DNA from 2 places in the Exilispira thermophila genome. Region 1 is predicted to be linked to the other one. Evidence: riboswitches for the same ligand, from Rfam matches in the RefSeq annotation. Region 1 holds a riboswitch; the other holds the start of a gene.
The links. A riboswitch is a leader RNA that binds a small molecule or an ion and turns the genes downstream of it on or off. The one in region 1 is predicted to bind cobalamin.
Positions count from the first base shown of each region.

Region 1 (5,199 bases):
CATTTGATTTTACTGGATCATATTCACAACCATTTTTTAATAATGTCCATACCAATTTACTTAACTTTCTTGAAGTTGCTATTATTGCTTTTCCACTTCCTTTTATTTTTTTCATATTTCTATAAGATTTCATATATCTATTTTCTCTTTCTCTTTTTACCCTTATCATACCCATTGTCATCTGTACAAATGCTGTTCTCAATTCTTGTGAACCTCTTTTAGTTATATTCCCATATCTTTCTTTGTCTGCTGAATTTTGTACCCATGGTACCAATCCACAATAAGAAGAAAGCTTTTTATATGAACTAAATTTATTTATGTCATCTATGTAAGCCCTTAAAGTAATTGAAGTTATCAATCCACATCCTGGTATTGTCCTTAGTATTCTTACTGCTTCATCTTTTTCTGTCATCTTTGAAAGCTCTTTCTCTATTTCTGATATTAAACTTTCTATACTATTTATTGTTTTTATTATCCCTGATACTATACTTTTTTTTATTGGGTCCGATATTTGTTCTATAATTTTTACCCTTCCTGTTTTTGTGTTAAGCTGTCCATTCTTTGTTTCTATACCCATTTCTAACATTATTCCATGTATTTGATTCTTTAAACTTACATTGGTCTTTTTTAATACTGACCTATGCTTTAATAAATCTCTTAAATTTTTACTATCTTCTTTACATAAATTTACTTCTGGTATCATATCTTTTGATAAAAATTCTGCTAATGTCCTTGCATCATGTTTATCTGTTTTGTTTATTGATTCATTTATTACTTTAAACTTTAAGGTATTTACTACATGTACTTTAAATCCATAATTTTCCATTTCTCTTTTGAAATATCTTGTATTTCCTGTAGATTCTACTGCTATTTCAATTTCTTCTGGTTGGGATAATTTCTTTAACAATCTTACAAATTCCATATATCCTTCTTTTTTTGTAGAAAATTTCCAATTAATATCTGCAATCCTTTGTTCTAAATTTTTTATACATACCGTCATTTGATGCTTGTGTAAATCAACTCCAACTGATAGTTTCATCTGCCTCCTCCAATTATTTTTTTTTAATTGAAAGCAGATTCTTTACGATATTTATTACAGAGAATAATCCATTCTCCTATTCAATCTGGATTGTTAAAATCCGATTATTATGTTGATTCGGCTGTAGGCTCTTCATTCTCCTAAACGGTCTTTTTGACCAAATTAAATGTCGAACCTAAGCCTATCTGCTTTCAGGTTTATTTTCGTTGCCTGAAAGCAGTTTCTTTATCCCCTGCTATTGATTTTTATCACATCTCCTAAATATTTTAGGGGGTTAATGGGGGAAATTATTTTTTTAGATATTAATCATTACAAAATTTGAAATTAATAAATGATTAGTTTTTCACTTTAAAAACTAAAAAGTAAGATTTTGCAAATAAATTAGAGTTTTTTGGATTTCCCACCACTTTACCCCGAAGCATCTAAATATTCTGGCAGGTTTTCCGGCTTGTGGCTATCTACTCCTTCACCTTCCCGGAATATTTGCAATTTTGATAAAATTCAAAATCACATATTATATTCCAGTGGTTTTTGAAGTTTCGTTACCACTCACGGCTGCGGGGACAGCTCAGGATTTTAACCTGATTCCCTTTTAAATTCATATAGACATTTTTATAACCAGATATAGTTTGAACATTAAACCCGTAATAAAAAAGGGGTTTTCTAAAAAATATAAATGGTAATATATATCTATATGAATCACCAGAATACCATGTATTAACATTATAGAATTTAAAATTTATAATTCAATTATATTTTTAAGATTTTATAAAAAAATTTAAATTAAAACCTTGACATATTTACAAAGTACTTTATTACTTAAAGTGCATTAATTAGTTGATTTTTTTGTATACCCAAAATTAACAATAATTACATTTCTTAAAAATTGCTAACTTCTTTTAAAATTTTTAAAGGATAATATCATGAATAATAATCTTGCAATAAAAGTAGACAATCTCAAAAAATCTTATAATAAATTTATTGCATTAAAAGGTATTTCATTTGAAGTCCCTATAGGTTCAATTTTCACAATTGTAGGACCTAATGGTGCTGGAAAAACAACTACAGTTGAAATCCTAGAGGGAATTAGAAAATTTGATGAAGGGCAAATATCTATCTTAGGAAATAAAATTGGTTCTAAATTTGTAAAGGAAAATATAGGTGTTCAATTACAGGATGGTCAATTAATGGAAAATCTTAAACCTATAGAAATTCTCAATCTTTATAGATCATTTTATAATAAAGGGTTTGATTCAAAAACTGCATTAAAATTAGTTGACCTTGAACACAAAAAAAATACTTTAATAAAAAATTTATCCGGTGGAGAAAGCAAGAGATTACAAATAGCATTAGCTGTTATTAATGATCCATCAATTATTTTTCTTGATGAACCAACAACTGGACTTGATCCGAATTCAAGAAGAAAATTATGGGATATTATTCTAAAATTTAAACAAAATGGAAAAACAATTATCTTAACAACACATTATATGGATGAAGCTGAAGAACTTTCAGATATTGTACTTATAATAAATAAAGGTAATGTGATCGCAAAAGATACACCAACCAATCTAATTTTAAATTCAAATATAGAAAACAAAATTTCAATTTCATTTACAAAAAGCTCTTTAAATAAATCAAATTTTCAAATTTTAGATTCATTTTTTACTAACTTTAAAAGTGAAATAAAAAAAATTATTAACATAGAAAATAAATATATAATTTATACAAACTATATTGAATCATTTTTAGAACAGTTTTTTTTAACTATAAGAAATACTTCTTTAAAAATTGAAAATATTTTTATAAAACACCCATCTTTAGAAGATGTTTTTCTTTTAAAAACAGGGCAGATTTATAAAAACAATTCAGCTAATAATAATTAATCTTTTAATTAAAACAACAAACAGAAGTTGTAATAAAATAAATAAAATAAATAAAATAAATAAACTATAATATTGTTGATAAATTAAAATAAACGGAGTTCTTTATGAAAGATTTAAAAATTGTAAATAATTTAATAAATGTGTTTTCATTAATGCAGAAAAGATCAAAAGGAACATTATTCTGGATCTATTTTTTTCCTGTGTTTATCTTTTTGTTTTTAGGATACATATTTGGAAATACAGATAATAGTAAAGTTAATACAATAAAAATTGGATTTGATAAAAAATATGAATCAAATCTTCCTTACAAGCTTCAACAATTAAGATATTCTCTTGACAAAAGCAAGATCTTTAAAGTGGTTTTTATAGACTATCAAGATAAAGAAAAAATGATTATTAATAATAGAATTTATGCATTTATTACTTTAGATAAAATAGACAATACAGATACAGACAAAAATAACATTTTAAAAATTTTCCTTTCTGAAAAAAATCAACAAATAAATTCAATATTAACATCATTTATAGATAAAACCAACCTGTACATTTTAAAAAATTTCCAGCAAATTAAAATTCCTTTAGAATATAAAACAAATATAATTAAAAGAAATGGCCTTACATATAAATACATATACTTTCTTTTTGCTGGAATGATTGCAATTTCTCTTATGCAAAATTCTTTTTTTTCAATCCCATCAATTATCGTTTCATATAGAAAAATGGGTTTTTTAAAAAGATTTCTATTTACACCTTTAAAAAAATCACACTTTACTATTAGTCTTGTCCTACAGAGATTCATAACGGGTATTATACAAACATTTTTATTATTTATAACAGCTTTTTTAATTTTTAAAGTAAGAGTAAATATAAACATTTTTGCATTTGTTGTATCTTTTATTATTGGAGCTTTTACATTTTCAATCATAGGATTTTTCCTCGCTGGAATTATCCAATCCGAAGAGACTTCTAGTGCTATAGGTCAAATATTAAATATGGTTTTAATGTTTACATCTGGAGTTTATTTCCCTTTAGAAATGTTACCTAAATTTTTCTTATATGTTGCATATACAAATCCAGTTTATCATTTCACAAAACTTCTTTATTCCAGTATGCTTTTAGGGCAAAATCTTATTTTTGTTTATACTAATCTTTTTGTTCTATTAGGTATGTTTTTTCTATTTTTTATTTTAACATTACTAACATTTAGATATGAAGAAGTATCTTAGTTGTGTTTGCTTGATATAATAAATAATATCAAATTGATATAATATTTATACTTTACTATTAAAAAGTTTGTTATAAATTATTAGAAACCAATAGATTCTAAAATAATAATTAATTGTTAGAAACTAAATAATTACTTTTCTAATCAGGAGTTTTCTATGAAAAGAATACTTACAGGTGATAGGCCTACAGGACCTTTACATATTGGACATTATTTTGGTTCATTAATTGAAAGAGTTAATCTTCAGGATAAATTTGAAACCTATATTCTCATTGCTGATGTACAGGCTTTAACTGACAATTTTAATAATCCTGCTAAAGTTAGAGATAATATTTTAGAAGTTGTTAAAGATTATCTTGCTTCAGGAATAGATCCAGAAAAAGCAACAATAGTTATTCAATCTAAAATGCCTGCAATTGCAGAATTAACTGTTTTTTATTCAAACCTTGTTACAATGGCTAGACTTGGTAGAAATCCTACTGTAAAAGAAGAAATTAAACAAAAAAAAGGGTTATTTGGTGAAAGTGGGGAATCATTAACTTATGGCTTTTTTGGTTACCCTGTTTCTCAAGCTGCTGATATTTTATCTTTTAATGCAAATCTTGTTCCAGTAGGAGAAGATCAATTACCAATGATTGAACTTACAAGAGAAATTGCTAGAAAATTTAATTCAATTTATGGTGAAGTTTTTGTTTTACCTGAAGCGAAAATTGGGAAAATTGGTAGAATTAAAGGTCTTGATGGAAATGCAAAAATGGGGAAATCCCAGAATAATGCAATTTTTTTAAAAGATGATGAAAAAACTTTACAAAATAAAGTAATGAAAGCTTTTACAGACCCTCAGAAACTTAGAAAAAACGACCCTGGACATCCTGAAGGTTGCATGGTTTATTATTACCATAAAATCTTTTCATTTGCCGAAAGATTGAATAAATTAAAAATAAACAATGAAAACATTGATATTAGTTATAATCCTGATTCTGAATCCAACTTACCTGATGATATCCTAAACTTAAAAAATGAATGCTTAACTGGTAAAAGGGGATGCG
Region 1 is NZ_AP042476.1:1,748,819-1,754,017, reverse strand. It holds gene ACZ5EC_RS07400 (IS110 family RNA-guided transposase) at 1-1,039, opposite strand, end outside; cobalamin riboswitch at 1,456-1,677, opposite strand; gene ACZ5EC_RS07395 (ABC transporter ATP-binding protein) at 1,963-2,925, shown strand; gene ACZ5EC_RS07390 (ABC transporter permease) at 3,030-4,151, shown strand; gene trpS (tryptophan--tRNA ligase) at 4,308-5,199, shown strand, end outside.

Region 2 (5,199 bases), 100 kb from region 1:
ATTATGTAAATTTATTTAGAATAAATAAAAGTTTTAACTAAATATTCATTAATTGATTTAAAAATTAATTCATGACCAAGTTTTGTTGGATGTATTCCGTCTTCACTTATTAAATCATCAAGTATATCTTCTTTTAAAAAATCACTTCTTATATCAATCATATTTAGACCACATTCATATGTCACTCTTTCAAATATTTTATTGTATGATTCATGGTGATAATATATTTTACTAATGTTTTTTAACCATCTCAAAATGTTTTCTTTCTCTTTTTTGTTGCCCAGATAATTAAAAAACTTTTCTGGATGTAATGGAGGCAAATTCAAAGTTATTGCTTTTATTTTATTTTTATAAAAATAATCATATATTTTTCTTAAATTACTTTCATATTCAACTTTTGAAACATTTGGATAATGTATAGCATCAGGATTTTTTGCAATCTCTTTCCAATTAAAATTACAATCATTACCACCCATCTGAAAAAAAATTAAATCAACATCTTTTCCAGTATATTTATTTATATTTTCTAAAAATTTTTTTGTTGTAATTCCAAACTTACCAAAATTCTTTGTTTTTTTATAGATTATATTTTTAAATTTTTCATAAAATGATTCATCTATTATTTTATATTTACCATCAACTAATGTTACCCCTCTGGTTATAGAATCCCCAATAAAATATATTGTATTATTACTCATTATTCATCCTTTCTAACATATCTATTGTTTTGTTTAATATCCCTTTTTTTATTTCAAGTTGTTTTAAAAGCTCTTTAATTAAATCATATTTTCTTCTTTCATTATCTTTTTTATATATCAATCCATCAAAAATAGTTTTTATCTCTTTCAACTTATATCCAATCTCCTGCAAGTTTTTTATTAATATTAAGTGTTTTTCAACATCTTTTAAATAAAATCTTTTATTTTTATATATCTTTGGCTCATAAATCAACTTTTCTTTTTCATAAAATTTTATAGTTCTTTCAGATATATTTAATTTTTTTGCTAAATCATTTATATAAATATATTCATCATTATCAAACAAATTATCTTCTTCTGGAAGGCCTATCTCTTTTAATATTTTTATTACCTTTTGAATATCATATCCTAGAGATTTCAACTTTTTATATGATTTTAAAATTTCTACATCTTTATTATTATAAAATGGTTTATTTTCCATTATATTTTCTTTTAACAAAAGGTCATATTCAGTATTTTTAATTTTATATCTTTTAAACAAATCTTCTTTTTTAAATACATTTATTTTCTTGAATTTTTTAACTTTTTCTACATCTTCTTCAGTATATAATTCTTTTTCTTCAATAATGTCAGCATTTACAAAATCACTAAATAGTTTTTGATCGATTCTCATTTTTTTTATAAATTCATCTTTTGTTAATTTTTGCATATTTTTTTACTCCTCCCCCCATCGACCTATGTATATAATAACTAATATATTCTTTCTTTTTAACAATTATACTAAATATATTTTTTATTAAACTTTACATTCTTTTTTTTAATAATTTATTTAAAAAAGAATATGGAAATTTTTCTAATATCCCAGCAATAGATGACATATATCCAACTCTATAAACCAATTTTGGTTTTTTTTCTAATAACGCTTTACCTACTATTTCAGCAACTTCAACTGGATCTGTTCTTTTAACTTCAAATTTTTTTTGAAAATCCAGTTCTTTTTCTAATAATTTTTTATAAGTTTTTTCAACAGGATTATTTATTGATAATTTTTCTATAAAATTTTCAAGTTTAATATTAGCCTTATATGCTCCCTCCGTTTTGATTCCACCACACCTTACCATCGAAACAGGGATATCCCATTTTGATAGTTCCAGATCCAGAGTTCTAACAAGACAATTTACTCCAAAATCTGCAATATGTATGCTTGAAACAAAAGGTGTTGGAATAAGCCCTGGAGTAACTATCCATAATATTCTTCCTTTTGCTTTTCTTATAAGTGGAAGAAACATCTGTAATAATTTTATTGGTCCTACAATTCTAGTTTCCAGATCTTTATTAAAATCCAATACATTCATTAATTCAATAGGCGTTATTTCTCCACCACCAGCATTATTTATAATACTAAAAAGACCATCTATTTTTAATTTATCAAGCATCAGATTTATATTTTCATATAGAAGATTATAATGTTCTTTTTCATTAAAATCAAATGGATACAATGAAATTAGATTTTCTTTATTCATATCTTTAATTTTTGCATAGTCCTTCTCCTTTCTTACAGTAACTAAAACCTTAAATCCAAGATCAGACAAATATAATGCTGTTGCTCTTCCAATACCTGATGATCCACCAGTGATTAAAACAACTTTCTTTGTATTTTCACTTTGAAAATTATTATACATAACTGACCTCCTTTTTCTATTACCATCTGTCTTTCTCAACATACTTTATAACAGTATGATGTCAAGTTTTATTTTTAATATTTTTATGTCTTTTCTTATTTATTCTTTTTATTGTTATTTTCTTTTATTTACTATTTACTGTTAATACTGATATTATCTATCTGAAAGCATTCATGATTTTTTAAAAATCAGGAAAAATTATTTAAAATAATTTTATTTTATACTATTGACTTAAAAATATAATTTATTATTCTATTAATAATTATCAGCCAAGGGAAGCAGGTGAAAATCCTGCACTCTCAGAAGGAACTGTAATAGGTAAACGGTTTATAACAACCACTGTAGGGAAGCCTTATGGGAAGGGTTATAAACTTTTCCTTAAGTCAGGAGACCTGCTGATAATTAGCTATTATCCTTCTTCTGGTGGATATAGCAGGAAAATGCAATCTATGTACTTTCTTTTTTCAATTCTTTTTATCAACCAATAAAAGAAAGCAAAAATCTTTTAAAATTTTCCTGCAATCTACCAACTAAAAAAACATTAAAGGAGTTTTCTTATGAAAAAGGGATATCTTTTTAAATTTACTTTGTTTTTTGTATTATTCTTTTTTGTATTTTTATTTGCACATCCAGCTTTTGCAGGAAAACAGGGTGAGAATAATAATACTCCAGTCAAAACTGTTACAGACAGTTTAGGAAGAAAAATTGAATTGAAAAATTATAGTAAGATTGGTATTTTAAATCCAGCTGTAATTAAAACTCTTCACATGCTAAATTATGATTTTAATAATGTTGTTGGTGTTGATTCTTATTCCATATCAATTTATAAAAATTATTTAAAAAATGACACTAAAATTATAGGTGATTATAATGGACCTGATTTAGAAAAAATCATATCAAATGGAATTGACCTTTTAATAATTGATAAATCCTTCCCAGTTCAAAAATTAGCTGAAATTGAAAAAAATAATATCAACTATTTTGTTTATTCACCTGATACAATTGAATCTTTAAAAAATGATTTAAAAAATTTATCCTTATTATTTAGTTTATATAATAATTTTAAAACTCTTAAAAAGCAATATATTGACCAATATGAAAATAAAATTAAAAACCTAAAACTTCATATTACAGGTATATCTATAATCTGGTATGACAAGAATTTTATGTTATCAGGCTCGGATTCATTTATTGCTAATTTTTTTGAACTTGCAGGTATAAAATACTCCATAGAAGATAAAGGATGGCCTAAAATTTCTTTAGAAAAATTTATAGAACTTGATCCTGATTTTATTCTTGTTGCTTCTACATACATTAAAAAAGATTTATTTAATGATAACATATTTACTCACCTAAAAGCTAAAAAAACAGGAAATATAATTTTTATTACTCCAGAAATAGAAAATATGATTTTACAACCTTCTTTTGATACTTTTAAAGGATTCTTTGAAATATTCAGCAAAATAAAGGTTATGCAAAAAAATTAAAATAAATAAAATAATTAAAAAAGAGCTGTCTCTATTTAAGGGATAGCTCTTTTTGTAAAAATAAAATTGAAATTATTGAGATATTTAAAAAATAGAATAGATTCTATCATTATTAAAATTTTTCTCATTAGGTCAGTTATGAAATCAGTTTATTTAATACTTTTAGAACTTTTATAACAAAACTAATATTTTTTCTTTTTAGCCTTTGGCAACTGTAATCCAGTCAAGAAATTTTAATTAGGATATATTTATTAACTTAAATTAATTTAATTAAATACAATAATTTCAAATTTTATTATGAACTTCACTAACCACAGAATTTTTTTTCTTTAGCTCTCTTTAATTCTGCATCTTCTTTAGTTTTGAGACAACCTTTTTTTTGTAATAATAAATTTATCTCTAATTTAACAAGAAATATATCAATATTATTTTTATATATTTTATTTAATATAATTATTTTACTTCTTTGATTTCCTTTTCTTCAGTATGATTAATATTTTTTTCTTCCATAACATATTTTAATGGAAACTCAAAAATAAACTTATTAGAAGCCCTCATATTTTCATCCATAATATAAATGATTAAATAAACATTATCTATATTATTTTCAACTAACCATCTTTTTTTTATAAGAAATGTTTCATATTTTTCTAATTTTGAATTTCCATTTAATTTATATAGTTTTCTATTATCAGGAAAATAATCCTTCAACTTTTTGATAAATTGTTGAAAGTCAACATCACTAAAATTAAAAGATTCTTTTTTTACAAAATAATAATCTCTTATAATTTTATATCCTAGTGGTTTGATTGTAAATAAAATATTATTATTTTTATCCTTAAACGTTAAATATACTTTTGTATTATCAAAATAAAAAAATTTATCATTAAAATTGTTATCAATAGAAATTTTGAATGTTAACTGTAATAAATCATTTTTTTCAAAAGCAATAAATGGATTATTTCGCTTTTCAATCGAAAAAACACCTTTTAAATATTTTTGAGATAAATATGTTGCATTTAGTTTTAATTTAGAATTATTATTAATACTCTTCAAATCATAACTATATTTGGAATACATTTTATCTAAAGAACATGATACTAATGTTAATATTAATATAGCAATTATACTTGAAATAATAAATTTTTTATTTATCATATAGTTTCCCTTTTTTGGTATTCATTAACACATTTCTTTTTTTTAACAATAATCTTTTCATCTTAAATTTAAAATTTACAATTTTAAATTACAATAAAATTAATATCTTATTCTTATCAGAATAAAAAAGAGGTTGCCCTTATTTCAGGACAACCTCGAATATATACATTATTC
Region 2 is NZ_AP042476.1:1,645,104-1,650,302, forward strand. It holds gene kamE (lysine 5,6-aminomutase subunit beta) at 1-9, shown strand, start outside; gene ACZ5EC_RS06930 (SGNH/GDSL hydrolase family protein) at 12-698, opposite strand; gene ACZ5EC_RS06935 (MerR family transcriptional regulator) at 691-1,407, opposite strand; gene ACZ5EC_RS06940 (SDR family NAD(P)-dependent oxidoreductase) at 1,502-2,380, opposite strand; cobalamin riboswitch at 2,630-2,794, shown strand; gene ACZ5EC_RS06945 (ABC transporter substrate-binding protein) at 2,938-3,867, shown strand; gene ACZ5EC_RS06950 (hypothetical protein) at 4,321-5,025, opposite strand.
Region 2: linked by a shared signal. The riboswitch ahead of ACZ5EC_RS06945 (ABC transporter substrate-binding protein) and the one ahead of ACZ5EC_RS07400 (IS110 family RNA-guided transposase) in region 1 are both predicted to bind cobalamin.